2 regions of the Fusibacter sp. JL298sf-3 genome follow, and region 2 is predicted to be linked to the other one. Evidence: a T-box and tRNA genes for the amino acid it is inferred to sense, from the RefSeq annotation. Region 2 holds a T-box; the other holds one or more tRNA genes.
The links. The T-box of region 2 lies ahead of ileS (isoleucine--tRNA ligase). A T-box ahead of a tRNA ligase gene usually reads a tRNA of that ligase, here a tRNA-Ile.
Positions count from the first base shown of each region.

Region 1: it encodes a tRNA-Ile, which carries the amino acid that the T-box ahead of ileS (isoleucine--tRNA ligase) is inferred to sense. The anticodon was not compared.

Region 1 covers NZ_CM132608.1:1,646,005-1,655,533, forward strand. The annotation lists gene ACR6HW_RS07930 (ABC transporter permease) at 1-1,316, shown strand, start outside; gene ACR6HW_RS07935 (RNA polymerase sigma factor) at 1,423-1,872, shown strand; gene ACR6HW_RS07940 (hypothetical protein) at 1,883-3,088, shown strand; gene ACR6HW_RS07945 (FUSC family protein) at 3,197-3,955, shown strand; gene ACR6HW_RS07950 (hypothetical protein) at 4,011-5,099, opposite strand; tRNA gene ACR6HW_RS07955 (tRNA-Phe) at 5,313-5,388, opposite strand; tRNA gene ACR6HW_RS07960 (tRNA-Ile) at 5,399-5,475, opposite strand; tRNA gene ACR6HW_RS07965 (tRNA-Lys) at 5,488-5,563, opposite strand; tRNA gene ACR6HW_RS07970 (tRNA-Met) at 5,579-5,655, opposite strand; tRNA gene ACR6HW_RS07975 (tRNA-Val) at 5,682-5,757, opposite strand; tRNA gene ACR6HW_RS07980 (tRNA-Glu) at 5,786-5,860, opposite strand; tRNA gene ACR6HW_RS07985 (tRNA-Leu) at 5,863-5,946, opposite strand; rRNA gene rrf (5S ribosomal RNA) at 5,951-6,067, opposite strand; rRNA gene ACR6HW_RS07995 (23S ribosomal RNA) at 6,149-9,063, opposite strand; rRNA gene ACR6HW_RS08000 (16S ribosomal RNA) at 9,351-9,529, opposite strand, start outside.
Region 2 covers NZ_CM132608.1:3,749,193-3,758,721, forward strand. The annotation lists gene ACR6HW_RS17825 (HlyD family efflux transporter periplasmic adaptor subunit) at 1-467, shown strand, start outside; gene ACR6HW_RS17830 (YggS family pyridoxal phosphate-dependent enzyme) at 479-1,171, shown strand; gene ACR6HW_RS17835 (cell division protein SepF) at 1,219-1,710, shown strand; gene ACR6HW_RS17840 (YggT family protein) at 1,722-1,991, shown strand; gene ACR6HW_RS17845 (YlmH family RNA-binding protein) at 1,988-2,785, shown strand; gene ACR6HW_RS17850 (DivIVA domain-containing protein) at 2,823-3,269, shown strand; T-box leader at 3,321-3,527, shown strand; gene ileS (isoleucine--tRNA ligase) at 3,629-6,730, shown strand; gene ACR6HW_RS17860 (Sapep family Mn(2+)-dependent dipeptidase) at 6,857-8,194, shown strand; gene ACR6HW_RS17865 (hypothetical protein) at 8,422-8,736, opposite strand; gene ACR6HW_RS17870 (threonine/serine exporter family protein) at 8,798-9,259, opposite strand; gene ACR6HW_RS17875 (threonine/serine exporter family protein) at 9,271-9,529, opposite strand, start outside.

The DNA.
Region 1 (9,529 bases), 1.7 Mb from region 2:
TCAGCTATATTGCATTTGAACCTTATATCGATAACGTCATCGCTGCCGACTCACCAGAATACGCCATTGAAATTAAACATGCCCTCGGTTATCGCGATATGCAAACCTTTAAGAATGAATTAATGTCTATAGATGCCGTCAAAGACGTCCAACTGTACAAATACGGGTTGCGAGGCTATCTGTATCACCCAAATCTAAAAAACCACAAGCCCTTTACCAATATGCGCCTAAGGGTGCCTCAAAAGTCTTTTGTCAATATTTCTGAAGACAATGCCTACTTAATAGAAAAAGCCCTTATGGTCAACAGTTACGGCGTATCCACTGACGAACGGGTCTTTGAGCGCCTCATGGCAAACGGCGCCCGTGAAACTCTCGACGTCGATGCCTTTGAATCCGGAAAAGAAGTTATTCTGTTGCTACCAAATTACAACAAAAATGCCTTCAGCTACGCTTCAAAGTTGCGTGATACTTACACCAACGCCTACGCAATCTCTGTCGGCGATAACATCGACATGACCATTCCGACAGAAAACAAATCCGAAGACGATGTAAGAAACGCGCTCACCAACGACGTCGCTTTTAACACCCTTAGAGTCGGTGCTATTGTCAACGACTTTGACGCAGTCGGCGTGTGGCCGTTTAGCAGAACATTTGAAATGCCTGTACTAATTACATCCTATCGCGGTGTCACAAGCTTGTACCCGGGAGCGCTCTTTACTCCGAGCATTCCGAGGGAAGAATTAGAGGGACTACTCAACTCGTTTGCACCGACGCGTTACGGCAGAACTTCTATTAACATCTATATGGCAGAGGACTTTGACCCGTTGAAATCAGAAGCCGCCATCAAGAAGGTCGCCGATGCCTACGGGGTCAAAATCGACAAACATTACATCGACAGTCGTATACGCTTTAACAGCAGTTTGAAAGTCGTTATGATTGTTCTCGTACTCGGCATCGCCGTAACACTTATCGCCTTGCTCATTTTGTACAACACCGCGCTCTCCAAAGTGGAAAATGAGCGCACCCGCATCGGTACACTTCAGTCGCTCGGCGTAACCGGGAGACAATTTAAATGGCTCTACCGCATCACCGGTGCCCTATTTGGCTGCCTCTCTATCGGCATTGCGTTCCTTTTTAACAGTCTGCTTCTATACGGCACCTACGGCGCTGTAACGGGCCTGTGGCTTTATCCCTACAAACTGGTCTCTATCATCTGCGGCGTGTTCTTCGCAGTCTCTGTACTCGCCTACTACTTGCCGATAAAGCGCATTTTGAGGAATCCGCCCATCTACAATATACAGGGCAATCAAAAATAGACTCTTGAAAACAACAGGTTTTAAAAAAACTTGTTGTTTTTTTTGGACACTTCGCTACTCTCATCCGTTATATAAGTGAGAGTACCCTTGAAAAAGGAGGCCGGCAATGACCCTTTATGAAGTTTACACCTCTCACCACGAAACTTTGCTCCGCTTTGCACACAGTCTAACGCGCGATCCCTACCAAGCGGAAGATTTAACTCAAAGTGCCTATTTGAAATCACTAGACAACGACAGGCTCTTTGAACACATGCATCCAGAGCAAATAAAAGCGTGGTATTTTACAACCATTAAAAATTTGTATATCGATCAACTAAGACGTGATACCCGATATCCCAAAACACTTCTAGACGCGTATCAGCCGGACACAGTCCTCACTAAGATTCTCGTCAAAGAAGCGCTCGAAAGCCTCGCACCTCAAGACCGCGCTTTAATCGTTCTTCGGTACATGTACGGTTACACCAGTAAAGAAATTGCTACAATTACCGGAAAAAATGCTTCGACAGTGCGTTCGAGACTTTCGTATCTCGTCCAACACCTGAAACCAGAACTCTAAGGAGGTTCGTATGAAAATTTATGAAAATATCGGCGTTTTAAAACTGAATGGCGCAACAGATGACCTGTTAAAAGATATCCATGAAATCAGCAATTGCGGCATGGTCATTCTAACTGAAGCGCAACAAGCCAAAATTGCTCATGTAACCTTTAAAAATATTGGCTCTCAGTTGGTCGTGCCAGACGATGTGGACGTCATCATGCGCAACGGCAATTTCGAACTGACACAATCCTTCTTAAAAAGCCAAACGGGGCCTTTTGCACTCTTAATCAACGGCACTATCGTCGTCGATAAGGACGTCAGCATCTCTGAACTCAATGCCTTGAAAAAAGCGCTTGTCAATGGGCAGCTCTACGTACCGGAGCACCTCGACGCTACCATAAACCGCGTTACCATGATCAACGGTGACGTAATGCCCTACCCTTCAGAAGCACTCTTGTTTACTGAAAGAGTTGTGCTCAACGACAGTTTTATGTATGGGATTCCCGCCGGAACGCCTCTCTGTTTTAATACCTTAGACTTATCAGGCGACTTCTCGAGAACACTGTTTGAAAAGACGCTTTCTAAAGTGACGGTGTTAAACGAACTGATTGTCAGACAAGAAGACATCGAGTGGCTCGCCCCTTATATCGAGCGCTTCCCACAAGTTAAAAAGCATATTCTTAAGCCCGGCTATCACTACTACGAAAACTTGACCTTAGAGGACAACACCTTGTACCACCTCAAAGGCGATCAGCTCTTCATCAAGGACAAACTGGTCGTGAAGTGCGCACCTGAAAAACTCAAAGAAAAAGTAAAAAAAGTCATTTGCAGTACTTTAAAAACGTATCCGGATTCTGTAGAAGACCTCATGCCTATCATCGAAAAAGTCGACAAAGTACAGTCACTTTACCGGAATACCACGGCCAACTACAACGTCCTCGTCATCGGCGAATCCGAACTGGCGCATTTGGAGACGCTTTCTTATGAAAACTATGGCAAACTCACATTTGACGATACCGTTCAGCCGGAAACCTTCAAAGCTAGAGTGAAACTACTGGTAAATTACGGCGTCATTCACTGTCCACCATCACTCTATCCATTGGTTCTAGAAAAATGTGTCGAAAACATGGGCAAAATTAGCAAGACGACTGATGCCGATGCAGCCGACACATCCGATTCCGGTGAGCGCAACGGTCATACAATCGTGGCAAATATGGGGTTCTTAGATCTTTAAGATTTGGTAATAAACGCCTAGAGGAGAGACACCTAGGCGTTTTTCCTGTTATAATAGCTTTAATTAAACAGGGAGGCCATTATAGTTATGCGACTACATCCCATTGGGATGCGAACGATAAAGACCGGGATCGCCGTCAGCTTAACCTTGTTGCTCACAAGGGCATTAGGCGTCGATAACCCTTTCTTTGCCCTCATTGCATCTGCCATTGCCATGGAGTCTTCAGTTTCCGAATCTGTCAGCGTCGGTAAAAACCGCATGATCGGAACTGCTATCGGCGCTGTCATCGCCATTGTATTTTCGTATACGCTACCGACCCAGCCCCTATCTGTGGGGATTGGCGTCATTGTATTGATTTACATTTCCAATCAACTGAAACTCAAAAAATCCATAAAGATTTCAACCATAGTCTTTATTGCCATTCTCGTGAACAACGATGAAGTAACGCGCTTTCAATACGCGGTATTTAGAAGCTTTGATACGTTTATCGGGCTTTCTATCGGAACCCTCGTCAACTACTATATCAAACCGCCCAACGGTCGAAAGAGCTTATACGCTTACATTGAAGCCAGTGAAAAAAAACTTCAGTCACTTATTGATCAATACGACCGCGGGGAATCTATCGGCACCTACGAGGACATGCTCGCGACTTTGATGGCTGTGGAAAAAAAACGTCGAACGCTTATCAACGATCAGAAGCTTTTTCTATACGACGCGTCAGACCTTCAAGCCATCCACCAAGCATTTGAAAACATCAAGAAGGGGTATACCCATCTCAGTGTTCTCGTCTCACTAGAGGGCGCCACAGAAGCTGTTCGCGCCTATCACTTAAATGCTTTAAAACACTTCAAAAATTCTCTGTCTTAAAGAGCTAAAAAACGGTACGCCTCTCCGCGCACCGTTTTTTTATAGGCGTCACCTCTTAAGAGGCCTCTGTCTTTTCCAAACACTCTCGAGCTGTTTGTAAAACATACCATGAAACCAGTGCCTTGAGTCCGGCTGACAACCGGATAATACCGTAGCCCGATAGAACGGCACTGTAGAGGAAAGTGTAACAAAAGATAGCAAAACTAAAATACAGAATCTGATAAACCGCTTTTTTATTGCGTTCGGCAAAAGTGATTACCAGTAAAATACCAAGTGCCAACCAAGCAAAGAAGGTGGCCGCATCTATAAACTGATTGATCAGATACCCCCTAATGCTAAATGCATTGACGACAATAATTGCAAATGACACCACTTGAATGGTTATATGATTCTTAGAAAGCCCATTTAACAGCTTCGACTGCGCCTTTATGTCTTCTACAAACTTACTAAAAATCGATAGCGTCTCAGCGGTCTTTTCGCCAACAGGTGACTTAACTTTTAAGTAGCCCAGTACCGCAACGGCAACTAAGAGCCCTGCGAGTAGAGTATCTTCCCAGTCTGCCGAAAACAGAGGGAACAACAAGGCAAATACGAAGCCTATACCGATAAACAAAAAACCTTTTTTATAAGGGTCTTCTGTTTCCAAAGCGCGCTTGCCACTTTTAAAGACGTCGTTGTCTACGAGATGATCCTCAAAGTAATCCAGCTTTAAGTTGATGACAAAACCCACAACACCGACAATAGCAGCAGCCCATGCGACAAAGTAACCAAAGCTCACCTTAGAAGTGAGAAGTAAGGCCAAGTAACCGTCCATGCCCTTTTTCAGCACTATTGGTAGCGCCAGCAATAAGCCAATGGTTGCGAGATACGTCAAAGCAAGCGCTGGTTTAAACCATTTCTTTTGTTTGACGCAATAAAGCGCTCCTGTTAACACACAAAGCGCGGGAATCAAATAGTAAGCTGTTAGCGCGAAGCGCCACCCTGTGATTCCCGCCATAGAGAGATGACTCCCCTCACGTAACACCATTACGAGTTTGGGAATCGAAATCCCCCATTTGCCATACGCAGTACCGAAAGTCGTTGCGACTTGAATCCACGGCAGCCAAAAGGCAATGAGCAAAACCCCCAATGCATATAATGACATATGACGTTTTAAATTTTTCACTGTTATGTACCTCCAATTTTATTATGTCACACAATACCATTATATACCATATAAGTTATGAAATCCACCTTTATTGTATTCTTTTTTAAAATTATAAGGACATTTTTACAATCAAAAAAGATCAGAACGTCTGTCTGATCTCATATAAAAAAACATGATACACATCATGTTGTCAACTTATCGATTTGTAATTGGTGCCCAGAGGCGGAATCGAACCACCGACACGGGGATTTTCAGTCCCCTGCTCTACCGACTGAGCTATCTGGGCTTTTTAATTGTGGTGGGCATAAGTGGACTCGAACCACCGACCTCACGCTTATCAGGCGTGCGCTCTAACCAGCTGAGCTATACGCCCACAATTAAAAAATGGTGATCCATCCGCGACTCGAACGCGGGACACCCTGATTAAAAGTCAGGTGCTCTACCGACTGAGCTAATGGACCCTATTAAAAAACTATTGGTAGCGGCGAGTGGACTCGAACCACCGACCTTTCGGGTATGAACCGAACGCTCTAGCCAACTAAGCTACGCCGCCTTGTGGCTCAAAACGCAGTTTTGAAATGGTGGGAGTAATAGGGATCGAACCTATGACCTCCTGCTTGTAAGGCAGATGCTCTCCCAGCTGAGCTATACTCCCGGATGTGAGCTGATGCTCACAAAATAATTGGTGACCCCTAGGGGAATCGAACCCCTGTTACCGCCGTGAAAGGGCGGTGTCTTAACCGCTTGACCAAGGGGCCAGTGGTGCGGGTAGAGGGACTTGAACCCCCACGAACCAGTCACTAGATCCTAAGTCTAGCGCGTCTGCCAATTCCGCCATACCCGCAATAAATCAGCAACGTTCTACTCTCCCAGGCAGCTGCCCGCCAAGTACCATCGACGCTGGAGGACTTTACTTCTGTGTTCGGTATGGGAACAGGTGTTGCCCCTCCGCCTTCGTCACTGAATTGCTTAACTATGAAACTGTGAAGGTTAGTACCTTCAAAACTGTATATATAAGAACCGATAAATCCTCTTAACTCTAAAGCGTGGTCAAGTCCTCGACCTATTAGTACCTGTCAGCTGAATGCATTGCTGCACTTACACCTCAGGCCTATTACCATATTATCTTCATGGGGTCTTACTCTATTAAAAGATGGGAAATCTCATCTTGAGGGGGGCTTCGCGCTTAGATGCCTTCAGCGCTTATCCCTTCCAAACTTAGCTACTCAGCAGTGCTCTTGGCAGAACAACTGATACACCAGAGGTTTGTCCATCCCGGTCCTCTCGTACTAAGGACAGCTCCTCTCAAATTTCCTACGCCCACAGCAGATAGGGACCGAACTGTCTCACGACGTTCTGAACCCAGCTCGCGTGCCTCTTTAATGGGCGAACAGCCCAACCCTTGGGACCTACTTCAGCCCCAGGATGAGACGAGCCGACATCGAGGTGCCAAACCTCCCCGTCGATGTGGACTCTTGGGGGAGATAAGCCTGTTATCCCCGGGGTAGCTTTTATCCGTTGAGCGATGGCCCTTCCATGCGGTGCCACCGGATCACTAAGCTCGACTTTCGTCCCTGCTCGAGATGTCTCTCTCGCAGTCAAGCTCCCTTTTGCCTTTACACTCTTCGCGCGATTTCCAACCGCGCTGAGGGAACCTTTAGGCGCCTCCGTTACTCTTTAGGAGGCGACCGCCCCAGTCAAACTGCCCACCTGACATTGTCCTAGAACAGGATCACTGTCCATAGTTAGAATAACGGTATACAAAGAGTGGTATCCCAACAGCGACTCCTATAAGACTGGCGTCCTATATTCTTAGTCTCCCACCTATCCTGTACATCATATACCATTATCCAGTGCCAAGCTGCAGTAAAGCTCCACGGGGTCTTTCCGTCTAGCTGCGGGTAACCGGCATCTTTACCGGTACTACAATTTCACCGAGTCCATTGTTGAGACAGCGCCCAAATCGTTACGCCTTTCGTGCGGGTCGGAACTTACCCGACAAGGAATTTCGCTACCTTAGGACCGTTATAGTTACGGCCGCCGTTTACTGGGGCTTCAGTTCTGTGCTTCGCCTAAACTAACACTTCCCCTTAACCTTCCAGCACCGGGCAGGCGTCAGCCCCTATACATCATCTTTCGATTTAGCAGAGACCTGTGTTTTTGGTAAACAGTCGCTTGGGCCTATCCTCTGCGGCCGGATCTAGCTCTTAACCTGATCCGGCACCCCTTCTCCCGAAGTTACGGGGTCATTTTGCCGAGTTCCTTAACAATGGTTTTCTCGCGCGCCTTAGTATTCTCTACTCTCCTACCTGTGTCGGTTTACGGTACAGGCACCTGCTCCCTCGATAGAAACTTTTCTTGACAGTGTGATATCTGCTGCTTCGTTACTTAAGTTCACTCCCCATCACAGCTCATCCTCAGTAGCGCGGATTTGCCTACGCTACAGACTCGCTGCTTGGACATGCTCTTCCATTCGCATGCTCAGCATAACCTCCTGTGTCATTCCTTCTCTCAAACGGGTCTCGGTGGTACAGGAATCTTCACCTGTTGTCCATCGCCTACGACTTTCGTCCTCGGCTTAGGTCCTGACTTACCCTGAGCGGACGAACCTTCCTCAGGAAACCTTAGGTTTTCGGCGGACGGGATTCTCACCCGTCTCTCGTTACTCATGCCAACATTCTCTCTTGTGTGATATCCATAAGTCCTTGCGATCTTACTTCACCTCTCACACAATGCTCCTCTACCAATTGTCTAAACAATTCCATAGCTTCGGTAGCAAGTTTTAGCCCCGGTAATCTTCGGCGCAGGATCACTCGACTAGTGAGCTGTTACGCACTCTTTAAATGAGTGGCTGCTTCTAAGCCAACATCCTAGTTGTCTGTGCAATCCCACATCCTTTTCCACTTAACTTGCATTTTGGGACCTTAGCTGATGGTCTGGGCTCTTTCCCTTTCGACTATGAATCTTATCACACATAGTCTGACTCCTGAGTAAAAGATATCGGTATTCGGAGTTTGATAGTCTTCGGTAGCCGGTGAAAGCCCCTAGGACATTCAGTGCTCTACCCCCGTATCTCTTAACTCAAGGCTAGCCCTAAAGCTATTTCGAGGAGAACCAGCTATCTCCGGGTTCGATTGGAATTTCTCCGCTATCCACATGTCATCCCAACCTTTTTCAACAGATATGGGTTCGGGCCTCCAAGAGGTTTTACCCTCGCTTCACCCTGCACATGGATAGGTCACCCGGTTTCGGGTCTACGCCATACAACTTATTCGCCCTATTCAGACTCGCTTTCGCTGCGGCTCCGCACCTGAAGCGCTTAACCTTGCTGCATAACGTAACTCGTTGGCCCGTTCTACAAAAAGTACATGGTCGTTCTTTAACGAACTTCCACTGCTTGTAAACATAGGGTTTCAGGTTCTTTTTCACTCCCCTCCCGGGGTTCTTTTCACCTTTCCCTCACGGTACTGTGCGCTATCGGTCACCAGGTAGTATTTAGCCTTGGCAGATGGTCCTGCCTGCTTCCCACAAAGTTTCACGTGCTCCGTGGTACTCCGGATCAGTACGTTCGATCTTCCCCTTTCGCCTAAGTGGCTCTCACACGCTTCGGCGGACTTTCCCAAGTCCTTTGGCTAGGGTACCTTCTACTTGATATACTGTCCACACCCCCTCGTCCGAAGACTTGGGTTTGGGCTGTTTCCCGTTCGCTCGCCGCTACTTAGGAAATCACTTTTGTTTTCTCTTCCTTCGGGTACTTAGATGTTTCAGTTCCCCGAGTTCCCTTCCTATGACCTATGAATTCAGTCATGGATACCTAGACATTACTCTAGGTGGGTTCCCCCATTCGGACATCTACGGATCGGCGCTCGCTTGCAGCTCCCCGTAGCTTTTCGCAGCTTACCACGTCCTTCTTCGGCTCCTGGTGCCAAGGCATCCACCCTATGCTCTTAGTAACTTGACCTTACTTTTGAGTTTGAGTTTTTACTTTGGCTTACATTGTTTTCAATGCTTGCTTTTTTACTAACTTAATAGTCGGTTCTTTATATATACAGTTTTCAAGGTGCTAATTTACGAAGTTTGCGTCAGCAAAGTTCGCCGGATGCGTCAGCATCCTAAGACGTCAGTCTTGAATTTGCGTGAGGCACTTTCTGAAAGAAAGTGACGAATACTCGTCCAAGATTACATCTTGTTTTGAAAGTTCCTAGAACCCTCAAAATTAAACAGTGTAAATGTCTATTTACTCCTTAGAAAGGAGGTGATCCAGCCGCACCTTCCGATACGGCTACCTTGTTACGACTTCACCCCAGTCATTGATTTCACCTTCGACAGCTCCTTCCTTACGGTTAGGCCACTGGCTTCGGGCGCCCCCAACTTCCGTGGTGTGACGGGCGGTGTGTACAAGACCCGGGAACGCATTCACCGCGACA
Region 2 (9,529 bases):
CGACGTACTACCTAGTGGGGATGTTGCCCAACGAGTCGGTTGAAAACTATAAAAAAGGGACGATGCTCTCGGTGGATACAGGTGTTTTAAAAGCCGAAGGCGATGTGGTCGACGTCTATGTAGAAGACGATTACGCCATAGTCATCGTTCGAATGAAAGAGACTTTTGACGGCTTTCACACCAAGCGGTGGCTCGATGCGTCGTTTATTAAGGAAGACTTTAAGGGACTAAAAATACCGGTAGATACCATCGTCAACGAAGACGGCGTTCTCCATGTCTTCGTCGTCGATGCCGACGGAAAGCTGAAGAAGGTGCCGGTTAAAATCCTCGGTTACGACGATGAGTTTGCAGTGGTCTACAACGAGCAGTTTTACGACGCCGCCAGCGGGGTCGTAAGAAGTATTAAAATTGGTCAGAAGATCGTTCGAAACGCACATATGTACAAAGAAGGCGAACGACTGGAATAAAGGAGGCACACGTGTACAGCTATATTGAAGAAAATCTCAAGGAGATACAAGCGGGAATTGCCCGCGCTTGTCAGGCGTCCGGCAGATCCCCTGAGTCGGTAACACTCGTCGGCGTCACTAAAACGTATGAAGCCGATGTTATCAACGCCGCTATTGGCTACGGCATAAACGCCATTGGCGAAAATCGCGTTCAAGAAATTACGCGAAAATACGATGCCGTCGAACTGGGCGTTCAGTGGCATCTGATTGGACAGTTGCAAACCAATAAGGTAAAATATATAATAGATAAAGTAAGTTTAATTCATTCTCTTGATAGTGTTAAACTCGCCGATGAGATACAAAAGAGAGCTTTGAAAGCCGACAAGATTCAAGAGGTCCTGCTACAGGTCAACATCGCAGGAGAAACTCAAAAGTCCGGCGTATCTGTCGAGGCGCTTCCGGCTTTAATCGAGCACGTTCTGGCGTGTCCGAACATTCGAATCAAAGGGCTTATGAACATCGCGCCCTTTGTAGACGATCCGGAAACACTGAGAGATGACTTTAAGAAAATGAAGGCACTGTTTGATGGCTTGAGTGCCTATCAATCGGAGAACATGTGTCCTGAATTTTTATCGATGGGCATGTCATCTGATTATGAAGTAGCTATTTCTGAGGGGGCTAACATGGTGCGTGTAGGCACTAAAATTTTTGGTAGCCGAAAATAGAACAGGAAAAGTCATCTCTTTCCTGAATGAATTAAAGGAGGAAGTGTATGGGCGATAACAAAATTATCGATAAGATTAAGTTTTTCTGGGGACTCGACACACAGGAGCCGGAAGACAGTACAGAAGATTTTTACGATGAACTCAAACGAAAAGATATAAACCCGGAGGAGACCATGTCCGCAATAAATGAAACCAGTGAAAAGTCTTTTAACACCATAAAGACATCCAATAAAGTGCTTAATATCCACTCGAATTCGCAGATGAGTGTTGTGCTCTTTCAGCCGAAGACCTTTGAAGAGTCGACGAGTATTATCGACACATTGAAAGCCAAGCGCCCGGTGGTTATGAACATCAGCGACATCGATAAAGATTTGGCGCGCAAGATATTTGATTTCTGCTCCGGTGCACTCTACGCTTTAGACGGGCATATTCAGCAAGTCTCCAAAGGCATTTTTGTGCTGGCGCCGACCAATGTGGACATTACCGGCGATGTGACCGGTAAGCCTGAAAATCCTGTCAGCAGCTGGCTGACAGAGTAGAAGGTGGTTAGATGATGATACAGTTGGTTATAGCGATTGTTAGATTTTTAGATTTAGTAGCGACTTTAATTGTGATAAGAGCCCTGCTCTCGTGGTTCATTCGAGACCCGAGAAACCAGATTATGTCCATTATGTTGTTTTTGACAGAACCGATATTGTCGCCGATACGCAGTTTGCTTATGAAACTCAATATCGGTGGGCACATGCTGGACTTTAGTCCGCTTGTCGCCATCTTATTGGTGCAGATTTTACGCGTCTTGATTCCGACGCTGTTGCTATGATGCATAAAGAAGCGATTTTAAAACGGTATCAGGCGTGTGTGGATAAGGACGGACAGTTTTTAAAAGCACTGGACCAACTCGCCGCGGCGGATACGTATTACGAAGCCGGCTGCACAGATTTTTTGTCGCCGGATTGTCACACGGCAATTTGTGAGATTGCGAAGTTCGAAACCGACGTCACTGTAACGACGTTCGGTGCTTTTAAGGCCTTTGAGCGCGCGCGTCTTTTTTTGACGCCGCCGTACCAAGAGCCCGATGTCGCCTCTGAGCACATTGCGCTAATTGAAATCGACTACCCTCAGAAGTTTGTGACTCTGGGGCATAAAGACGTTTTAGGCGCTTTGATGGGGCTGGGGATCAATCGGTCTAAGGTGGGTGACATCGTAAAGACGCCAAACGGTTTTCAAGTAGCGGTCAGCAAGGCACTCGCTCCGTACTTGGCACTGCATTTTGACCAAGTGGCCAGAGCCAGAGTCAAAGTGACTGAAGTGCCCTTAGAGGCGGCTTACGAAGTCATTATCGACTTTGAGACCGTCTCTGGCACAGTGGGGGCAATGCGGCTCGACAGTGTCCTCGCATTGGGGCATCGCTTGTCGAGAGGCGAGGCAAAGACGCTGATAGAAGCCGGACAGGTGAAGCGCAATCACCGCGTCGAAACCCAGGGGGCGAAAAGTGTCGATGTAGGTGATTTGATTTCCTGCAGGGGATACGGGCGCTTTATAGTGGCGGAGATATCCGGTGAAACAAAGAAAAAACGTCTGCACGTGACGTTGAACAAGTACCCGAAAAAGTAGAAAAGGAGGGAGCTGAGCCCACGGCTCAGCGGGGCATATGCTGACACCGGTAGATATACAAAACAAACAGTTTCCAAGAGCCATACGCGGTTACAACGAGACAGAAGTCGACGAGTACATGGGACTCATCGTCCGCAGTATGGAAGAATTGATACAGGTCAATATCGATACCACGGCTAAACTCCACGAGTTAGAGGAACAAGTGGAACGGTACAAGACGATGGAAAAAACCATCAACGACGCCATGGTATTGGCTCAGAAAACTTCTGACGATATGATTGAAAACGCCAAGCAAAAAGCGGCTTTGGTCGTAGAGCGCGCAGAAGAAGACGCCAAGAAAATCGTATCGAGCGCCAACAACGAGGTGCTTTCCGTCAAACAGAAACATGAAGAAGCCCGAGCCGCCCTCGAGGCATTCAAGACGAAGTTCCGAGTTCTTCTCGAAAGTCAACTCAAAGTCGTCGACGATGTGAAAGCCGAATAAAACGGTTGACGAATGAAGGGGACTCCGTTATAATAGGATGTAATTTAATCTGGTAAAGCAGAGATTGGGACGAGTAGTAAAGTCGGCGGTTGAAGAGAGCTTGTGGTTGGTGTGAACAAGTAAAAGTCGTTTTATGAATATCCCCCATAGTTGTAGACGCGAAAGTTTGAGTAGCGTTTGCCGGTTCGAAACCGTTATCATGGTAGAGTGATGTAGAATACATTATTTGGGTGGTACCGCGGTTAATTCGTCCCATAGCAGTTTGCTATGGGATTTTTTAATGGTTAAAATGGCGCCGCTTAGGCGTCTATACTTTTAAGCCGGATTCTAAAAAAATAATAAGAAAGGTGGAGCGTACAATGTGTTACAAAGAGCTGTGTCATCACACAACGTCGCAAAACGAACAAGAAATTCAAAAATACTGGTCTGAAATCGACCTTTTAAACCTCAGCCTTACTGAGCGAGAAGGCAGTGAGCCGTTCATCTTCTTCGAAGGTCCGCCGACGGCAAACGGACGTCCGGGCATTCACCACGTACTCGCCCGTGCGCTGAAAGATGCAGTATGCCGCTACAAGACGATGCAGGGGTACCAAGTTAAGAGAAAAGCGGGCTGGGACACACATGGCCTACCTGTAGAAATCGAAGTGGAAAAGCGCTTAAACCTAAAGGACAAGTCTGAAATTGAAGCGTACGGCCTCGAAAAGTTCAACAAGGCGTGTCGCGATTCCGTTTTTGAGTACGAAGACGCTTGGCGCCAAATGACCAACAAGATGGCGTATCTTATCGATTTGGACAATCCGTACATCACATTGGACAACAACTACATTGAGAGCGTCTGGTGGATTCTCAACAAGTTTTACAACGAAGACTACATCTACGAAGGCCACAAAATCTTACCGTACTGTCCGAGATGTGGTACGGGACTCGCTTCTCACGAAGTGGCGCAAGGCTACCAAGAAATCAAGACAGTGACGGTATACGTCAAGTTCAAACTCGTGGACGAAGACGCGTATTTCCTAGTCTGGACGACGACACCTTGGACACTGGCTTCCAATGTGGCGCTTACGGTCAACCCAAAAGAAACGTACCTCAAAGTCAAAAACAACGGCGAGGTGTATTACATTGAAAAGAATTTGGCGCCTCAAGTTCTCGATGGCGATTTTGAAGTTCTGGCGGAAATGAAGGGCAGCGACCTCGAGTACAAAGCGTATGAACCGATTATGCCGTTTATTAAGCCCGACAAGAAAGCGTTCTTTATCACTTGCGCAGACTACGTTACAGTAGAAGACGGTACGGGAATTGTTCACACGGCACCGGCGTTTGGCGAGGACGACTACAACACCGGCGTGCGCTACAATCTTCCGGTTGTACAGCCTGTGGACGAAGAGGGCAAGTACACGGAGACGCCGTGGAAAGGGCAGTTTGTAATCGATGCCGATCCTGAAATCGTCACTTGGCTGGGCGAAAACGGCAAGCTCTACAGAAAGCAGAAAATGGATCACAACTACCCGCACTGCTGGCGTTGTAGCACGCCGCTTCTCTACTATGCGAAGCCGAGTTGGTACATCGAGATGACCAAGCTGAAAGATCAGTTAATTGCCAACAACGACACTGTCAATTGGTTCCCGGACCACGTCGGTGAAAAGCGCTTTGGCAACTGGCTTGAAAACCTCAACGACTGGGCGATTTCAAGAAGTCGTTATTGGGGAACGCCGCTGAACATCTGGCGTTGTGATTGCGGCGAGACAGCTTCTGTAGGGTCTAGAAAAGAACTTGTAGAGCGCGCTGTTGAAGATATCGACGAGAGCATTGAACTCCATAGACCGTATGTAGACGACGTCCATTTGACATGTGACAAATGCGGCGGGACGATGACCCGTGTGAAAGATGTTATCGACTGTTGGTTTGACAGCGGTTCTATGCCATTTGCACAACACCACTACCCATTTGAAAACAAAGAGCAGTTTGAGACCCTTTACCCGGCGGACTTTATCTGTGAAGGCATCGACCAGACGCGGGGATGGTTCTATTCACTGATTGCCATCAGTACCTTCGTCATGGGGCAGTCCCCTTATAAAAATGTGTTGGTCAACGACCTCGTTCTCGACAAACACGGTAAGAAGATGTCGAAGTCCAAAGGCAATACCGTCGATGCGTTTAAGCTTCTTGAAGATTACGGCGCAGACATTGTCAGATGGTACCTCTACTACGTATCACCTGCTTGGACGCCGACGAAATTCGATGAAGACGGCCTCTCGGAAGTGGCCTCTAAGTTCTTCGGAACGTTTAAAAACGTCTACAACTTCTTTACACTGTACGCCAATACCGACGGCATCCAAGCATCGACATTTGACGTACCGGTATCAGAGAGACCGGAACTCGACCGATGGGTACTGTCAAAACTCAACGGGCTGATTGCATCGGTTACGGCAGATTTAGAAGTGTTTGACCTCACCAAAGCGGTGCGCAAAATCCAGGAGTTCGTCAGCGAAGACCTTTCCAACTGGTACATCAGACGTTCCAGAAGACGTTTCTGGGCCTCTGAAATGACTCTGGACAAACAGTCGGTTTACCGCACGACTTACGAAGTACTCGTCGCGGTTTCAAAACTCGCCGCACCTTTTGCGCCGCATTTGACGGAAGAAATCTATAGAAACCTCACTGGCGATGTCTCTGTACACGTCAGCGACTATCCGAAAGCAGATGATGCCTTAATTGTACCGCGTATCGAAGAGCGTATGGACTTGATTAGAGATTTGGTGACACTGGGTCGCGCTGCGAGAGAATCGGTTAAGATTAAAGTGCGTCAGCCGATTGGCGAAGTAATTGTCGACGGTAAGTACGAACCGCTTATTGCAGACCTCGTGCCGTTGATTCAAGAAGAGCTCAATGTCAAGCACGTGGAGTTTACAAAAGACTTGCCGAAGTACATGAACTTCGTCCTCAAGCCGAACTTTAAGGTGCTCGGGCCGATTATCGGCAAAAACATGGGCGCTTTCACAAAAGCCTTAAACGCCCTCGATCCACAAGAGTACGCTATGGCATTTGAAAACGGTGAAACAGTAACGCTTACAGTGGACGGTGTGCCGTTTGAAGCAACTTCTGAGCACGTAATGATTCAAATCAACGCCAAAGAAGGCTTTACCGTTAAGATGGAAAACAACTGCTTTATTATCTTGGACACACATCTCTCAGACGATTTAATTGAAGAGGGCTATGCGAGAGAAATGGTTTCCCGTGTTCAACAGATGCGTAAAAGTAACGATTACGAGATGATGGATCAAATCGAAATCTACTACAAAACAGATGAGGCATTTGCCGCAGCGGTTCAAAAATTTGAAGCGTACATTCTGTCTGAGACACTGGGTGTGTCGTTGACAGAAGGCGCGGACAAACCGTATGAAACACACCAACTCAACGGACACGACGTCTCTATTTACCTTGAAAAACACAAGGGATAACCTCTAAAAGCCGTGCAGAGCAGAAATGCTTTGCACGGCTTTTTTTATAGAAATTGATTGAAACCTTTTATTTTGACCATAAATACAGTAAGAGGTGATTCTAAGTCGCAGCAGGGAGGGAAGGTTATGAAGAGTAAAAACTTTATTGAAAATCGAGAACGCGTTATGGTTGAAGACCTTATCGAATTTATTAAAATTAAAAGTGTCGTCTCGGAACCGGAGCCGTTTAAACCCTTTGGAAGCGGTATTGACGATGCGCTGACATGGGCTCTTAATAAATGCGAGGCCCTAGGCATGAAGACTTTTAAAGACCCCGAGGGGTACTACGGCTACGCCGACATTGGGGAGGGCTCAGAGCTGCTCGGCATTTTAATGCACGTCGACGTTGTACCCAGTGGCGATGCCGCGAGCTGGACATTTGAGCCGTTTAACTCGGCGGTTTCCGGCGGGAAACTCTATGGTCGTGGTGCAATTGACGACAAGGGGCCTATTGTCAGTATTTTGTACGCGATAGAGGCACTTCTCGAAGTGGGAACAGTCTTCCGAAAAAAAGTAAGACTTATCTTTGGAACAGATGAAGAAACCCATTGGCGTGGGATTAAAAAGTATTTGAGCGCAGAGCAAGTGCCGCATTTTTCTTTTACGCCCGATGCTTCTTTTCCACTGATCTTCGCTGAAAAAGGGCTTCTGCAGTTGCATATAAAGTCGAAAAGCGCTTGGCGCGAACCGGAAGTCGAAGGGGGCTCGGCACTTAATGCCGTTCCCGAATCCGCCGCCTACAGAGGTCCCTACGCCGACAAACTGGAAAAGGTGCTCAAGCGGTTGGGCTTCGACTATGAGAAAAATGGTGAAGAAGTCATCGTCATCGGAAAGAGCGCTCACTCGGCGTCGCCGGGGACGGGCATTAACGCCATCACACGGTTGGCACATGCGCTTCACGAAGTCGGGGTCAAATCCAAAGCGATGGCGTTTATCAATGAGCGCATCGGCTTTGCCAACAACGGCAGTCTGCTGTTCGGCACCTGTTACGACCAGGTATCCGGTTACATGAGCATGAGTCTCAATCAAATTGCCCTAAGCGGCAAGAACGTCTCTATGGGGCTGGACATTCGAATTCCGGTGACCATGAGTTGTCGGTACGTCTTTGAAGCCGTCTCTAGGGTCAGTGAAAAATACGGTTTCGAGTGTGAAGTCATCGAGTGGCTGGAACCGATTTACACGTCGACAAACCACCCGCATATTGACCAAATGCTCAGGGTGTACACGGAAGAAACAGGGCTTGACAATACGCCGGTGGCGACAGGCGGTGCGACGTACGCGAGGGCATTGCCGCACTGTGTCGCCTTTGGACCCAATTTTCCGGGACAACAGAAAACGGCCCATAGAACCGACGAAAGCATCGACATTAAGAGCCTTATAAAAATGACGCAAATTTACGCTAAGACCATTGAAGCGTTGTTGTAAAACACGAAAAAAAGCCGCCTCCAGTTGAATTAGGAAGCGGCTTTTACTTTTTAGGTATACGTGTGATCAGTGTCCTGTATCGTTCACACTTAAAAAAACTGCTCATCTACTCTGCATCATTGCGGCGTTAAAATCTCTCGACAATGTCCCGCATTGTCGTCGATATTTTGCCTTGCACTGATACAGACTATCTGCCATTTTTAATTAAATCTCAACGAGACAGTACACTAGTGGAATGCGACGATTTTATCGGCGTTGATGTGGAGCTGGTTGTAGTGGAGGTTGTATTTAACGTTGTTTTCGTTTTCCACAAAAGGCGGGTTGAGCCTGTAGATGTTTTCGAGCACGATAATCTGTTCGTTATCGGGATGAACGGCGTATTTGGATTCAGAGTATTTGGTCGATGTGAACCAATTATCTGAAACGATTTCGATGTTCTCTTTTAGAAGAATCAACCACCCTAGACCATCGACGTAAAATTCGATATGGTTTTTAGGCGACTCTTTGATGAAACTTAAAAAAACGTGACTTGTTGCTTTCATATGAACCTCCTATAATCGTTTAGACACTTTAATAAGTTATCGTACAAATAGGGCTTTTTTCTTAGCGATTTTTGAATGTTTTTTTCAACACCTTCTCAATGGACGTTCGCGTCATGCGCACCAGCGACGTGGCGAGGACGACGCCACAGGCGATGGAAATGGCGATAAACATGGATTGAGCCCCTTCGGTGATCGCCCCTGAGAAGTTTTGAGTGACGATGTGGTACATGGTGTTGTAAATGCCGTACCCAGGGACGAATGGCGTAATGCCCGGAATTATAAAAAGCGTCGCAGGGTGTCGATTTTTAATGGCGAGAACTTCTCCGACGATACCGACCACAAAGGAACCGACAAATGCGGGAATGATGAAATTGGCGCCAAGTTGCTGGAGAATCACGTAGACAATCCAGCCGATAGCGCCGTTGACGCTGGTGATAATCAACACTTTCCTCGGCAAGTTGAAGATAATAGAAAATCCGGCCACGCAACAAAAGGAATAAAAACCTTGTAGTATCAAATTCATAAGAGCCTCCTTTAAATAAAGCGGACCATAACTTGGAGGACGACGCCGACGCCGAAGGCGAGGGCGATGGCAATAAACAGCGCTTCCATAATCTTAGCACTGCCGGCGAGCAGTTCGCCTGAGATGAGGTCGCGTATGCCGTTGGTCAGTGAGACGCCTGGGACGAGCGTCATCAGAGGCCCGACGAGCACGGTGTTTAAGCTGGTGGAAAAACCGATTTTTTGTGCGAGCATAACGCATAAAAAGCCGAACAAAGATCCCAAAAAACTG